DNA from 2 places in the Undibacterium sp. YM2 genome. Region 2 is predicted to be linked to the other one. Evidence: riboswitches for the same ligand, from Rfam matches in the RefSeq annotation. Region 2 holds a riboswitch; the other holds the start of a gene.
What was found. A riboswitch is a leader RNA that binds a small molecule or an ion and turns the genes downstream of it on or off. The one in region 2 is predicted to bind cyclic di-GMP.

Region 1 (8,033 bases), 2.0 Mb from region 2:
CGGGGCGATTGCAGGCATTGTAGCGATAGCAATGTTTTTCCCATTTATTTCTATGGCCTGGTGGCACCACCAGATACATCGGTTGCTGGACCACATTCACCCTCTGCACTATGCGTGGCTCAGTATAAATGACCTGTGGCTGAGGGAAATTACCAATATCTACCCGACCATAGAAACCTGGTTGCCCGAATTGCATAGACACACCCACATCCTGCGCCTGACTCTGACCTGTCATGAATAGTGCGGCACAGGCTGCGCCTGCGAGCATTATCTTTCTGCATGTCATGGTTTTCATTTCTAACTCCTTATTTGATACTGCTCACAGGAGCATATCCTGTGCTTACACCTATAACGCTTGAGCGGCACATCTGTTGACTTCTGTCGTAAATATTCTGGCTGAGCGCTTGCAAAGCTTCTGTACGCTAACCAACATTCCCTCATGGAATAGCAAATAAAAACGCATCAAAAATATCTATTTGCAACTTACTTGACAGGAAATTCTGCAGCCCATTGTTGTGCTTTTTGATCAAGAACAGCGCGGCGTTCGGCTGGAACTTTTGTTGTCAATTGCGCCAAGGTGGATCTGTTTGACATACAGGCATATTGCGCATCACGCTTGCCGAATTGACGCTTGAGCACACATTCCAGTTGATGGGCACCAGCCACATCTTCGTAGGCAGTTTCCAGCGCTTCAGGCAATACCGTTTGATAGCGCAGTACCAGTTGAGCCGACATGCTGCGATAAGCAGGATCATTCGCTCCGGCCTGATGAGTGTATTTGACAGCATCTTTCAATGCGGCGTAGGCATCAGCATTTTTTTTGATGTTCGGGATACCGGGATTGGATGTCGTTTCACTTGCGCCATCACCACCGCTCATGGTCACTGACCAGCCCGACTTTTCAGTGATTTTCTCTTCCAGGCAGGCCAGGCGGTTATTTGCTTCAGCGGCGACATAGGTTTGTGCCTCCACATTGCCCTCAGCAGCGAGTTTGCGGTTCTTTACCAGCCAGTCCTTGAAATCGGCGCGCAAGGGTTTTGCGGTAATCAAGTCGCAATCGTCCAGGCTGATTTTTGCAGCCTGCGAACTTGCGCAAGTGAGTGCCAGACCGAGCAGAAAACCAGTGCGGGAAATTGTTGAAGAAAGTTTCATGTGTAATTTGTTATGTTCAATTCAGATAAAAAAACGGATACGAATCCAGGCCAGCGATGCTGCCATGATGAGATGAATAGTGGAAATGGTTTTACAATTTAACACTTTTGTTTTATTCAAAAACCAGCAAAACAACTATTTGCAGTTTCTGTTATCAAAGTGAAAGCCAAGCTTGTTTTCGCTACATGATTTCAACAATCCTTGACATTTTTTTTCTTCCATTTAATTCGAAATATTTATACCCTGAATCTGTAATTTCAATTTCTAAAACTTGAGGGCAAACCCGTTGAAAAATGGGGACGCAAAGCCACCGGCCTAAAGCGCATCAGCGCCATGGTAGCGGGGTTGCCGGTGATGGTGTCTGCTTATTTTTGGCACGATACTATTATTCGTCGAATCACCGCCCTCTGCTTATATCGGAGTGCATTTGTGATCATCGAAAAAAAATTGCTCTTCAACATACCCAGGCTGCTTGGCTTGTCTAGCTTGCTGATCAGTGCAAGTCTCCTCAGCGCTTGCGGTGGAGACAGTCAGCAAATCAGCCAATCCAACATTGCGTTACCTCCTCAAGAAGTCGCAACAGGAACGACAACACTGGATATGACTGTCCCTGTGTTGCCGCCTGATGTGGCTGCACAGGCGACACAACCGACCTTTCATCTGGCTCCGGTTTTGCTTGATCCACCGACGGATATTGATGCGACTGACAGTAGCAGGTCGGCCCACATTCCAGCAGCGGCTCTGAGCATACCGCGAGAACTGCAAGCAGTGCGTGGGCGCGGTTTGACTGTCGGTGCAATTCGTTCCTTGCCACGACCACAGTTGGCGCCGCCACCTGCAGGTGAAAACGCACAGCCTATGGCAGGCACCTCTGTCGTTTCTACCTATACGCCTGCGCAAATCCGCGCTGCGTATAGTCTCCCTGCGCTCCCTGCCAGTACCAGTGGGTTGACTGCAAGCCAGGCTGCACAGCTTGGTGCAGGTCAGACGATTTATATTGTGAACGCAAATCACGATCCCAATATCGTTGCAGAACTGAACGCCTTTAATCAAAAGTTTGGTCTTCCCGCATGCACAGTAAAAAGCATTCCTGCAGGTACAGCTTTGCCATTGCCTGCAGCGTCAAGCAATGTTTGTGAATTTTCTGTCGTGTACAGCACCAGTGCTGGTGGAATGACCAGCACCACACCAGCATTCAACTCTGGCTGGGCGACGGAAATTGCGCTAGACGTGCAATGGGCACATGCCACAGCGCCATTGGCCCGTATCATTCTGATTGAAGCTGCTGATTCTTCTATGAGCAACATGATAGGTGGAATCAAGCTGGCCAACGCCATGGGGCCAGGCATAGTATCCATGAGCTTCGGTGCAAATGAAGGAAGCTGGACAGCTGGGGTGGAAAGTACATTCACTACCGCCAAAATGACCTATCTGGCTGCAACCGGCGATAACGGGCCAGCCGTTGAATGGCCTGCAGTTTCTCCCAATGTTGTTGCCGTTGGTGGCACCAGTCTCACCTACTCAGGTACAACACGCACGGAGGTGGCCTGGTCCAATACTGGAGGTGGAGTAAGTGCATACACGGCGACACCAAGCTATCAGAACAATACAGTGCCGGGTGTGGGTACACCTGCCCGCAGGACGGTCGCTGACGTCTCCATGAACGCTGACCCGAACACTGGCCAGTACGTCGCCGTCATGACACCAGGAAGCAGTGTTGTAAACTGGGTCAGTGCAGGCGGCACCAGCCTGTCCACGCCCCAATGGGCCGGGGTGATTGCGATCGCCAACGCGACTTTGGCGCAGGCTGGCAAACCAGTTCTGGGTGCACCGCATGCTGTCCTGTATAACAAAATTGCGACAACTCCTGGCAGCTATGCCAGCAGTTTTGCCGATGTTGCGAAAGGCAGCAATGGCACTTGCGCAAGTTGCGTTGCCAAAACCGGGCATGACCAACTGACCGGCCTTGGCACGCCCAATGTCACCAGCTTGTTAAGTACACTCGGCGGCACAGTCATTGCAACACCGCCAACCGTAACTTCGGCAAGCATCAGCGGGCAAGTTGGCACGGCATTGAGTTTTACCGTATCTGCAACAGCAGCTAATCCCCTCACCTATACCTTGAGCGGCAACCCGGCAGGCTTGAGCATCAGCAGCAGCGGCATTGTTAGCTGGGCCACGCCTGTAGCAGGTACATACACGGTGGTCGTTACTGCGCTGGATGCAAAAACGGGGCTGAGCGGTAAAGGCACTTATACAATCGTTATTTCTGCCCCTGTGCCACCAGCTATTTCTGCCACCACCATCAATGGAAAAGCAGGCACGGCGCTTTCCTTCAATATAACGGCAACGTCTACCAATCCGCTGACCTATAGCATCACTGGTGCACCAAGCGGTATGACTGCTACTTCTGCGGGCGCTGCGACCTGGCCAACGCCAGTTGCAGGAACCTATTCAGTGACGGCAACTGCACTCGATGCAAAGACCGGATTGAGCAGCAAGGCTGTCTATACCGTTGTGATTGCTGCTGCAACACCTCCAGTCGTCACTGCAGCAACGATCAATGGAGTAGCAGCAACCGCACTGACTTTTAATGTAACCGCAACGTCTGGCAACGCAATGACTTTTAGCCTGACTGGTGCACCTGCTGGAATGACTATGGGGTCAACAGGAACTGTAAGCTGGGCTTCTCCTGTTCTTGGCACGTATTCAGTCACCATCAATGCAACGGACAGCAAGACAGGCTTGACAGGCAAAGCTGTGTATACCGTCGTGATTGCTCAGCAACCTGCGCCTGCAGTAACTGCGGCGACGGTCAATGGAACCGTTGGTACTGCACTATCCTACACCGTAGCAGTCAAAGCCTCGAATCCAGTCACCTATACACTGACTGGCGCACCTGCCGGACTGACTATCAGCAGTGCTGGCATTATCAACTGGGCTAGTCCTGTTGCAGGAAATTATGCTGTCACAGTGCTTGCGAAAGACAGCAAGACTGGCTTGAGCGGTCAGGCGGTCATCAGCATCAGCGTTGTGGCATCTGGCTTGAGTATCAGCGCACCGGCAATGACAGGCACTGCAGGCAAGGCGCTAACGGGTAGCATCACGATCAATGCACCCGGCGCGACCTCGATTTCCATCTCGATCACGGGCGCTCCTCTGGGCCTAGGATTTTCCATGAGTGGACTAAGCATTGCAACCAGCTGGGCAAGCCCTGTAAAAGGTAGCTACACCATGCTTATTACTGTGACTGACAATCTTGGAAGAAAGGCGACTGCCAGCGTACCTATCACAATCAACTGAGACGATCAGTTGAGATAATCGCCTAAGACGATCAAGCAAATACAAAAGGCGGAGCATTGTGCTCCGCCTTTTGCACTCTGGCTTTGGACCTTTCTATTACCCGCAGCCATTTTCTTTCTTAATGCCCGCTATGACCTTGCGGCTTGCGAACCTGCACTTCAAGCTCCGGCATGACACGTGAGCCATGCTTCATGCCAGCATGCACATCAACAGGCTGAGCAGGCGGGCGCGGCGCTTCTGCCACGGGGCCGCCATATTCATAGGCTACCGTCCCCTTGGGGTGCCTGAACCAGCCAGGGTCTTTATAATCCCCCGGTTTCTGGTCCTTGCGCACCTTGACTACGCTGAACATGCCGCCCATTTCCAGCCCGCCAAACGGCCCCTCGCCTGTCATCATGGGCAGGGTATTGTCAGGCAAGGGCATTTCCATAGCTCCCATGTCGGCCATGCCCTTGTCCCCCATAGTCATGTAAGCGGGAATGAGCTTGTTGATCTTGTCTGCCACGTCCTTGTGATCAACACCTATCATCGACGGTACATTATGGCCCATGGCATTCATGGTGTGATGGCTCTTGTGGCAGTGGAAGGACCAGTCACCTTCTTCATCGGCAACAAATTCCACCTGGCGCATCTGACCGACGGCAATATCCGTCGTTACCTCTGGCCAGCGTGCAGTTCTTGGTACCGGGCCGCCATCCGTGCCTGTCACGGTGAATTCATGACCATGGATATGGATAGGGTGGTTGGTCATCGTCAGATTACCTACGCGTATCCTGACCCTGTCATTCTTGCGCACATTCAGGGTATCAATGCCGGGGAAGACGCGACTATTCCATGTCCACAAATTAAAATCTGTCATGGTCATGATATTAGGTTTGAATGCACCTGGCTCTATATCATAAGCACTGAGCAGGAAAATAAAGTCCCTGTCGACTTCATCAATCTGCGGATGCTTGTTTTTGGGATGTGTAACCCATGAGCCCATCATGCCCATCGCCATCTGCGTCATTTCATCGGCATGCGGGTGGTACATGAAGGTACCCGGGCGACGTGCGACAAATTCATAGACAAAGGTCTTGCCCGGCTGTATTGACGGCTGGGTCAGGCCGGATACGCCGTCCATGCCATTTGGCAGGCGCTGGCCATGCCAGTGTATGCTCGTATGTTCAGGCAAACGGTTGGTGACAAAGATGCGTACCCTGTCTCCCTCCACCACCTCTATCGTCGGCCCCGGGCTTTGGCCGTTATAACCCCATAGATGCGCTTTCATGCCGGGTGCCATTTCGCGCACGACTGGCTCTGCCACGAGATGGAATTCCTTGACACCATTATTCATGCGCCATGGTAGCGTCCAGCCATTCAGGGTCACTACCGGATTATATGGGCGGCCGTTCTTGGGCTGCAATGGTGGCATGGTATCCGGGCTGGTTTGTGTAACTGCGTCCGGCAAGGCTGCCAATGCCACTTTGCTGACTGTGCTTGCTGCCAGTGCGCCACCAGCGATGCTCGCCAATTTAAAAAAATCTCTTCTTGTACTCATAATATTTCCTTCGCAGATCGTGTGATCAATGCGCTGCTTCTGCCGTGGCAGTTGATTTAACGGGATTCAGATTACTTGCTGACGGGCGCCCCAGCAACTCAGCCTGCAAGGCCGCATCTGCCAACCAGAATTGTTGCTCTGCATTGATGGCAGCCAGCACGCTATTGATTTGTTCGCGACTGTCGGCCAGCAATTCAAACACGCTGATGAACATGCCGTTGTAGCGCAACTGGTTTTCTACCGAGATGCGTTTGCGCAAAGGCAGTATCTCGTCGCGGTATTGGCGGGCGATATCATACATATTGCGATAGGCGGAATAGCTGACGCGCAGATGCGAACCCGCGTTATTCACCGTCGCCTGCAGGCGATAACTGGCGGCCAGGGTATTCGCATTCATGGCAGTTCTCTGCGCATCGCCCCAGTCAAATAGCGGCAATCTCAGGCTCACCTCAACACCACGTTTGATCTCGCCATGTCCCGCTGCATCAAAATTGGTATCGCGCCTGATACCCAGTTCGATATCGGTAAAGCTGCTAACCAGGCTCAAACCCTGGCGTGCTGCGGCGGCATCGAGCTCCTGTTTTGCCAGTTGTATGTCAAGACGGTTTTTGCTCGCTTGAGGACCCAGGCTTTCTGCGGCCAATGGTGTTGCTGGCAAATCTGGCAGACGCTCAGGTAACTTCAGTGTTTTTTCCTGTTCATCATTCAGACCCAGCAAGCGCACCAGCTCTTCACGGGTGGCGAGACTGGCATGGCGGGCAAAACTGAGCTGTGCCACCGCGTCAGCCTTGAAAGCCAATTGGCGCGCTGCCTGCAAGCTATTGAAATTGCCCGCCTTGTGCATGCGCTCTGCCAGTATGGCACTGGCACCGGCCGCTTCACCAACTTGTCTGGCATATTCCAGGCTCTGTTGTGCAGCGACTGCCTTGACCCAGGCAATACGCACCTGGCTAACACTGTCGATGACATCCAGGCTCAACTGCGTCTGTGCCTGTGCCAGGCTATGCTGTGCCATGGTCTGCCTTTGCGGCAGGCTCAGCAAGTCCATCAGGCCAAAACTCAGCAAACGACCCAGTTCCAGCTCACCTGACTGGCGGTTGCGTTCAAACGTAAAAAGCGGATTGGTGATGCGGGCGCTTTGCGCTGTGCTTGCGCCTGCAGCCTGATGCTGCGCCAGCATGGCTTGCAAGGCTGGACTATTCAACAAGGCCAGTTGTACAGCAGCGTCTTGCGACAAAGGCTGTGTCAACAAGCTTGCTGCCTGATCCTGCATGTTTTTTTGTTGCTCAGGCTTGCTCGCCAGCGCCAGTTTGCCCTGGGTGTAAGCCGGATATTGCTGATTGAGTTTTTGCGTGCTTTGATCGATATCAAAACTGGCGCAGCCAGTCATCACCAGCAATGCCGGTAACAGATATCGGTAATGTATGTGCGACATGAAGTCCTCGCGGTAAAAAATGTGTTCCCGTCAAATGGGGGAAGTATTCGTAACTTGGGCTACCCACGCATGTTGGGCTGAGCTTGTAGGTTGGGCTACGGTTTACCAGCCCAACACTCGGCCTCAACAAACGTTAACCTTATTCAAACGCCCAGTGTTGGGCTGATAAGGCGCAGCCCAACCTACGAACAAACTAATTATTCAGACGAGAACAGCCTTAGGAGGACGTTCCAGCATGCGTGCAGGCACGGATGCTGGCAACAGGACGGGCAGTACCTGGGCATCATCATGCGCAGGTACAAATGCAGAGATTGAAGGAGCAGGCATGAGCGCGATACCCATGCAACAAGGGGAAGAAGACTTGCAGTGATCGGCCACTTTGGCTTTCACAGCATCTGAACCATGATCGCTAGCCTTAGCAGTGGGCTGGCAATGTTCATTGCCACTGGCAACAGCAATACCAGCCTGGACAGACATATCCATGGCGCAGCCCAATTTACTGGCGACAGCAAAGCCCTGCAGGGGCAGCAGTACCAGTAACAGGCAAGCAATCAATAAACGCCAGGATTTTTTCATGTGCCGAAGTTATCACAATTCGGGCTT
Region 2 (8,033 bases):
GGCAAGGACAGGAAAGAAGCGCTGGCCCGCATGGCGCAGGCGCTGACGCAATACCAGATCGTCGGCCTGAGCAGCAATATCGCTTTCCTGTCACGCCTGGTCACCAGTACGGCTTTTTCTGGTCCTGATCTGGATACTGGCCTGATAGAACGTAATCAGGCAGAGCTGTTCCCTGCACCGGTAGCCGCCAACCTGACGATGCTGGCGCTGGCGGTTGTGTCACTGCTGAATTCAGAAAAATCTACAAAGGGTAGTAACAGCGACCCATGGCAATCCAGCCACGGCTGGCGCATGAATAGCCTCATGCAACGAAGCCTGCAATTCACGGAAGAAGAGCAGACGCATGATGTGCAGGTGACTTATCTGGCTGATGGCTGGCAAGTGCAGGCCGGTGCGGCAACAGCACAAGTCAGGCTGGCACTCGCGCATGAAAATGATATCGTCATCAAAATTGCAGACCAGACCGTGGCTGCCACCGTGGTGCGCGATGGTGAGCATTTCCATGTCTTCAGCCAGGGTAAGCACACTGACCTGCATTACATAGATGCGCTGGCGCATGCCGGTGAAGCCGAGGCTGAAGCTGGCCGCCTGACAGCGCCCATGCCAGGCAAGATCGTTGCCGTGCTCGTCAACAAGGCACAGGAAGTGAAGAAGGGCGATGCCCTGCTGATCATGGAAGCGATGAAGATGGAGCACACGATCTCTGCACCGCATGATGGTGTCATTGATGAAGTCTTGTATGCGATTGGTGATCAGGTGACTGAAGGGGCGCAGTTGCTGGCTTTCCAGCAGTGATCACTCACAACTGCTAAGTTTTAGACTGTAAAGCCAGCACCGATGTGCTGGCTTTTTTATAGATTAGCAAAAAAACAGATGCACCAGTAAATCACCCTGCTGTGTTACTTGTACAAACACGCAAGCAAGTCCATGATGAATACCTGAACAGAAAATTGTTCCAGCATTTTTTCATTACCTTGCCCAGACTTTGGAATCACCATGACCGCACTCTCCATCAACATCAACAAAATCGCCTTGCTGCGTAATTCACGTGGCCGTAATTATCCTGATGTGCAAGCCTTTGCTGCGCGCTGCCTGGACCTCGGTGCACATGGCATTACCCTGCATCCGCGTCAGGATCAAAGGCATGCGCGGTATAGCGATGTGGAAACTCTGGGTGTGCTGTGTCAGGCGCGTGGCGTGGAATTGAATGTAGAGGGTTATCCGGCACCAGAATTCCTCGACGTCGTGAAGCGCAACAAGCCTGCGCAATGCACGCTGGTGCCGGATGCTCCGGATCAGCTGACTTCTGACCATGGCTGGGACTTGCGCAAGGATGCTGAATTCTTGCGCCCCGTGCTGGCTGAACTCAGGGCGCTGGGCATACGCAGCAGCCTGTTTATTGATTACGACAACCAAGACATGCATCTGGCCAAAGAACTCGGTGCCGACCGTGTCGAGTTATATACAGAGCCCTATGCAGAGCACTTTGGCACAGCAAAAGGTGAACAGATATTGCAAGGCTTTGCCGCTGCCGCCAAACGTGCCCAGGATGCAGGTCTGGGCGTCAATGCCGGGCATGATCTGAACCTGGACAACCTGGCCAGGTTCCTGACCATACCCGGCATACTCGAAGTATCCATAGGCCATGCAGTCATCGTCGAATGCCTGGAGCAGGGCATGGTTGAGGTGCTGACAAAGTATGCAAAAATTTGCCAGCGCGGCTGAAATTTGTACCTTTTGCAAGAAAAAAGAAAAGCAAAAAAATGTTAACTTTTTCCTTGAAGCCTGCAAATTCTTGAACTACATTGGGGTAACGGTGCTTCACACGAAGCACTGTGGCTGATGTTCTTCACTATGTACAAGAGATAATCCATAGTGAGAATGTGAGCGTTGTTTAAAGGCAAACCACCCGAAAGCGTGGGACGCAAAACTACAGGGCCCTCGCTAAACACGGCAGGGCAGCCAGGTACCGTATTCCGCATTGGCGGTTTTTCGTTAAGAGGCATGTGCTCATGAACAGCATCTCTACGGCGCTCCCCTGCGCTTCTAAAAAAATTCTGATTAGTGTATTCGGTTTGTCTGAGTATGAATTGCGTTTGGTGCGCAGCGTGCTTAGCCTGACCATGGCGAGCGGACGCAGGCATTCCTATGCCTTGTTCGATGCCAGCCAGGCTGGTGACCCGGATATTGTCATACTCGATCCGGATAATAGCCAGGCCAGGGCAGCTTTACAGGAGCTTATAGAAACACGCAGTATCCCCGAACCTGCAACGGTATTCATTTCCAATGCAGGCAAGGCACAGCCTGGCAAATATCATTTATTGCATCCTCTGGTTCCTACCAAGATGTTGGCCTTGCTGGACCAGGTAGCAGATGAACTGGAAAAGGTGTTGCCTGCAACATCTCCTGTCAGTGCAGCAGTTGCCCAGAAAGCAGAAATGGACAAAGCAGCTAATGTGCAGCCCCTGCTGCAAAAAAGCCCCTCAGCCTCGGTCTTGCAGGGTGGTCACCGTGCCCTGATCGTGGATGACAGCCCCACTGCCAGAATCAAGATAGACCTTGAATTGCGCTCCATGAAAATCGCCTCTGACTGCGCTGAGACAGGCGAGCAAGCCCTGCAGATGCTGGAAAAGAAAAACTACGACATCATCTTCCTCGACATTGTCATGCCCGGTGCGGATGGCTATGAAATCTGCAAGATCATACGCCGCCATCCGCAAACCAAGCGTACACCTGTGGTCATGCTGACCAGCAAGTCCTCCCCCTTTGACCGTATACGTGGCTCCATCTCGGGTTGCAATAGTTATCTGACCAAGCCGGTTGAGCATCTGAAATTTCGTGCAGTTGTAGAAAAGACCCTGAGCACTGTGGATGAGAGCACAGGTCTGGACAAGAGCCACGGACTGGCCATGGGAACCTGAAGCCAGTCTGCATCAGCATCCTTACCTATGCCCTGGGGAGCAGGGCGCTTGATTGATCTATACATGGAGTACATCATGAGCATGAAAAAAGCCCTCGTTGTTGACGATTCCGCTACTGAACTGGCCAATATCAAAGCCATCCTGACGGATGCTGGCTATATGGTGGTCACGGCTTCCAGTGGCAAGGATTCCCTGGAAAAAGCCAAGGCAGAAAAACCATCCATCATTTTCCTCGACATCGTCATGCCTGAGATGGATGGTTATGAAGCCTGTCGCAGCCTGACCCAGGACCCTGCCACCAAGGGCATACCCATCGTCTTTGTCAGCAGCAAATCGCAAAAGGCCGACAAGATCTGGGGTCAGTTGCAAGGTGCCAAAGGCTATGTCGCCAAGCCTTATACCGCTGATCAGATCATAGAGCAGCTCAAGATCGCTGCCTGACACCTGATTTCCGATCGCTGCCAACTCACGCAGGGAGCTGCCATGAGTCTGATTACATCCGGCAATACAGCGCAATCCAAAGAATGGCTGCCGCCCAGCGTTGCGCTGGAACGCTTTACTCCTCCGGGTGATTTGCTGTGGAGCGATGTAGCACCGCTCATGGAAAGAAAGCGCTATGGTTATCGTGTTGCTTCGCTGAACCTGCTGATCAGGGCCGAAACAGGCAGTGAAGTCATACGACCCCAGGCAGTCGCTCCCCTGCCTGGGGCCCCGGCATTCCTGCTGGGGCTGATCAACCTGCGCGGCAATCTGGTACCCATTTTTGATCTGGGACTGGTACTCAGTGGCCGCAGGTCAGAAGTCACGCCGACAAAATTGTTCCTGATACTGGACAAGGCAGAAAACGCCGTTGGCATGCTGATAGACAGTTATCCGCAACCGCTGACCGAATTGCGCACCATTACCCAGATGCCGCAATTGCCAGCCACGCTGGAGGCTTATGTGCCAGCCGCTTTCGTCAAGGATGACAAGGTCTGGCTGGACTTCAATCATGAAAGTTTTTTCGAAAAACTCAGCCGTAGTACGGATACCTGACGCAATACCTGGCTGATTCCCTTCTGTTGATCTGACAAAGCAGTCTTTGTTGATGTTTTTCTTGTGGAGAGCAAAATGAAATTACGTACTCCGAATATTGGTATCCGGCTCAGTCTGGGATTTACAGCGGTGCTCTTGCTGCTGGCGGTAACGGCCTGGCTGGCCCTGTCCAACCTGAAGAGCATCAATGATGGTACCCACCGCATTGTGGATGGTAGCTATCCTAAAGTTGTGCTGGCCTACAAGATGCTTGGTAACGTTAATGCCAATGCGCGTTCCATGCGTAATATGCTGCTCCTGAACGATCAATCGGCAGTGGAAAAAGAACAGCAACTGATTTTGTCACGCAGACAGAACCAGGAAGAAAACATCGCCGGTTTTGAAAAATTGATTGCCAGCGATGAAGAAAAAGGCATCTTCCAGACAGCGACTGAAGCACGTACTAAATATGGTACTTCGCAAAGGGAATTCATGCGCCTGGCGACTGAAGGTAAAAAGACTGAAGCCACAGCCTGGCTGCTTGGCAACCTGCAAGCCGATCAGGAGAAATGGTTTTCTTCCATGGATGCCTTGATCGACTACCAAACAAAATTGGTGAACAAGGATGGTGCCGCAGCCGACAGCACTTACCTGAGTGCGAAAAACATTCTGGCCCTGGTGGCAGCTTTTTCCATCTTGCTGGCAGCGGGTGTTGCTTACTGGATGACGCGCAGTATCACCAAACCGGTATCGCATCTGATCGGCGTTATGCAGAAACTGACACAGGGCGATGCCAGCGTCAGGGCACGCAGCACGCAACCGGACGAAATCGGCAAACTCTCACGCCAGTTTGACAGGATGGTGGATGAACGTGAAGCCAGCCGCAAATCCATCGAAGATGAAAATGAAAAACTCAATGAATCCGTGCTGGTCTTGTTGCAGGCGGTGGCGCAACTGGCGAGCAGAGATTTGACTGTCAAAGTACCGGTATCTGCCGATGTGACAGGTGCAGTATCTGATGCCTTGAACATGCTGACCAGCGAAACTGCCAAAGTGCTGCGTGATGTCAGTAATATTTCTGCCGACGTGACCGAGGCCACGTTGAAAGTGAAAGCCCAGTCCGACAACGTGATGGCCGCGGCAGCAGAAGAAAGGCTGGAAGTGGAGCATACTACCGTTTCATTATCGACCGCTTCTGAAGAAATGCGCAATATTGCTGATCTGGCCCAAACCTGCAACCGCGCTGCTGATAATGCGATACGCTCAACACGACTGGCGATGGATACGGTAACCAGCACGGTCGGTGGTATTAATAGTACCCGCGACATCATACGTGAAACAGAAAAACGGATTAAACGCCTGGGTGAACGTTCGCAAGAAATTTCCGGCGTGGTCGGTCTGATTAACGCAATTGCAGAACGTACCCACATCCTGGCTTTGAATGCGAGTATGCATGCGGCCTCTGCCGGTGAAGCTGGTCGTGGTTTTGCGGTGGTTGCGGATGAGGTGCAAAGGCTGGCAGAAAATGCGCGGCAAGCGACGCTGCAAATTTCTGGCCTGGTCAATAACATACAGCTGGAAACCTCAGATACGGTCAATACCATGAACTCGGCAATTGCCCAGGTGGTAGAAGGCAGCCGTCTGGCAGAACAAGCCGGTCTGCAAATGCAGGCGACGCAAAATGCGACCACTGAGCTGGTGGAATCAGTACAGCAGATTGCCATCAAATCCCATGGTCAGGCCAAGGCTAGCCAGGAATTGCTGGACAGAGCGATACAGATCAAGAAAACCAATCAGCAAACCAGTTTGCAACTTGATGAACAGTCGGCACAAACCACCAACCTGGTGGAATATGCAAGGATGTTATTGTCCACCGTGCGCGTTTTCAAACTGGCAGCCTGATACCACCACTCAAACCTGCGCATGCATTTGCGCAGGTTTCTCTCTTTCCAACTAACCCGTCTGAGGCAGTATGGAACAGCTAGAAAACCAGGCTACAGATTTCAGCCATATTGTCCTCGGTGCCCTCGATGAGGTATTCAATGCGCTGGAAACCGATGCCACGCATTCGACCGATGTTGCAGTAGTCACGCGTGCCCTGGCTTGTTATATCGAGCAATTGCGCCGCATACGCGCGGCAGCCAGTGCTGCTGACATGCCCGGTCTGCACTGGGTATGCGCGCTGATAGAACGTAACCTCATCAGCCTGTATAACCAGAATCGCCGTCTCACGGATGAAGAATATCACCTGCTCAGCGAATGGCCAGATCTGCTGGCCAGCCATGCCCTGAATCATGGCGACAAGAACATAGAAACCCTGATAGACCATCTTTCGACAGCCAGCTGGCCCATTCCTTTGAGCCTTGGTGATTCCTGTGAGCTCAGGCAATTGCTGAATAGTGATCCACTGACACCATTGGCTGAAGTGGAAGAGCCTCCCCCTTTGTTCCTGGTACCTGCGCCAGCCACGGCAGAGATCGCTTTATTGAATCAGGCAGATGCACACAATGCACTAGCTGCACAAGCTGAAGATGCAGAAATCACTGAGCCAGCAACATCCTCGATAGTCGCAGATACATCAGATACATCAACTTCAGCATTACATGAAGCGCTGGACGCCCTCATCATGAGCCTGGCAGCCGATGAGCACTTTGCCCAGGGCGGCGCCAATGATGCTGCGACCTTGCAAGCTTATGCGGCGCAGTTGCTGGGTTTTTCAAGTTGTGCAAGTCAGTTGAACCTGCACGTAGTGGCAGATGCCTGCCAGGCTTTTGCCGATGTTGTCATCATGAGGTCCGTACATGCAGACCCTGTCAATGAAACCGAACTGGGTTTGCTGCAACGCTTCCCGCTGATGCTCATGGATGCTATTGCTGATGCTGAAAATCCAGAAGTCGCAGCCAGTCTGCTCGATCTTGTGTATGACCCGGCATGGAACAGGCAAGAAGCAGTAAGCGGTGCTACCTACACGGAGTTGCAACAGAGCGACAACAGGGATGACGTGGACCATGAAGGCACAGAGGAGGGGGCAGAAGATGCTGTAGATGCGGGTGATGTGCCAACGACCAGCGCCACCGCACAGGAAGTCAGTAGCGATATGCTGGCACTATTCGCCAAAGAGTTCGGTCTCATGGGTAATATGCTGGCAGAAGACCTGGCAGCAGTCGTGGCATCTGGTGATGATGAACAGCGCAGTCTGGCATTGCAGAATTATGTCGAAGCCTTGTTGCGTATCGCCGCTACTTCAGAATCCATAGGCCTGACTGCCTTGCATCAATTTTTGTCCCTGCTGGCAGGCATGGTCGCAACCCAAACACAGGCGCTGGATGCGCAGCAAGTCAGCTTGCTGGGCGAATTGCCAGCGAAGTTGAATGCCTACCTGTTGGCACCCAAAGAAGAAATCGCGGCACTGGAATTATTATCCCTGTTGATGGATTCTTGCTGGTCACAGACGGCAGTCATGGACGGCAATGAATCTCTATTCACAGAACTCATCAATATCAATCTGATAGCAGACCATCAAGATGAAGCAGCCGCTGTCATTGCCATCACTGCAGGCGATGTGTCCATACAACTGCCAGATGATTTGAATACCGAATTATTCGATGGTCTCTTGCAGGAACTGCCTGTACAGGTAGGTAATTTCACCAGCGCCATAGAAAAATTTTCAAATGGTGCTGGCAGCATGCAGGACATAGAGCAAGCCAAGCGTGCCGCGCATACCCTGAAGGGCGCTGCCAACACCGTAGGCATAGCCGGTATCGCCAACCTGACCCATCACCTGGAAGATTTACTGATTGCCCTCACTGATAAACAAAGCCTGCCCGACAATGCACTGGCAGAATTGCTGACCGAGGCTGGCGATTGTCTCGAAGCCATGGGTGAGGCCGTGGTCGATGGCGGTACAGCACCGGCACAGTCGCAACAGCTGCTGCAACAGATTTGCGATTATGTCAGCTATATGCGCAGTGGCGAATTTGTTGTCCACAGCGAAGCTGTAGCAGTCGCTGCGCCTGTTGCAAATACCCCGGTCCCGCAATCTTCTGGCGCTGTACTAGACCTGGTCGAACCTGGTTCTCATGCGGCTGAACCGATGTT

Region 1: linked by a shared signal. The riboswitch ahead of UNDYM_RS17465 (S53 family peptidase) and the one ahead of UNDYM_RS26890 (response regulator) in region 2 are both predicted to bind cyclic di-GMP.

What each region holds. Positions count from the first base shown of each region.
Region 1 covers NZ_AP018441.1:3,875,107-3,883,139, forward strand. Annotated here, with positions in the region: gene UNDYM_RS17455 (hypothetical protein) at 1-295, opposite strand, end outside; gene UNDYM_RS17460 (hypothetical protein) at 484-1,152, opposite strand; cyclic di-GMP riboswitch class I at 1,419-1,505, shown strand; gene UNDYM_RS17465 (S53 family peptidase) at 1,753-4,455, shown strand; gene UNDYM_RS17470 (multicopper oxidase family protein) at 4,574-5,995, opposite strand; gene UNDYM_RS17475 (TolC family protein) at 6,021-7,430, opposite strand; gene UNDYM_RS17480 (hypothetical protein) at 7,632-8,006, opposite strand.
Region 2 covers NZ_AP018441.1:5,841,047-5,849,079, reverse strand. Annotated here, with positions in the region: gene UNDYM_RS26900 (acetyl/propionyl/methylcrotonyl-CoA carboxylase subunit alpha) at 1-795, shown strand, start outside; gene UNDYM_RS26895 (pyridoxine 5'-phosphate synthase) at 997-1,725, shown strand; cyclic di-GMP riboswitch class I at 1,890-1,974, shown strand; gene UNDYM_RS26890 (response regulator) at 2,013-2,921, shown strand; gene UNDYM_RS26885 (PleD family two-component system response regulator) at 2,997-3,362, shown strand; gene UNDYM_RS26880 (chemotaxis protein CheW) at 3,405-3,956, shown strand; gene UNDYM_RS26875 (methyl-accepting chemotaxis protein) at 4,032-5,837, shown strand; gene UNDYM_RS26870 (response regulator) at 5,908-8,033, shown strand, end outside.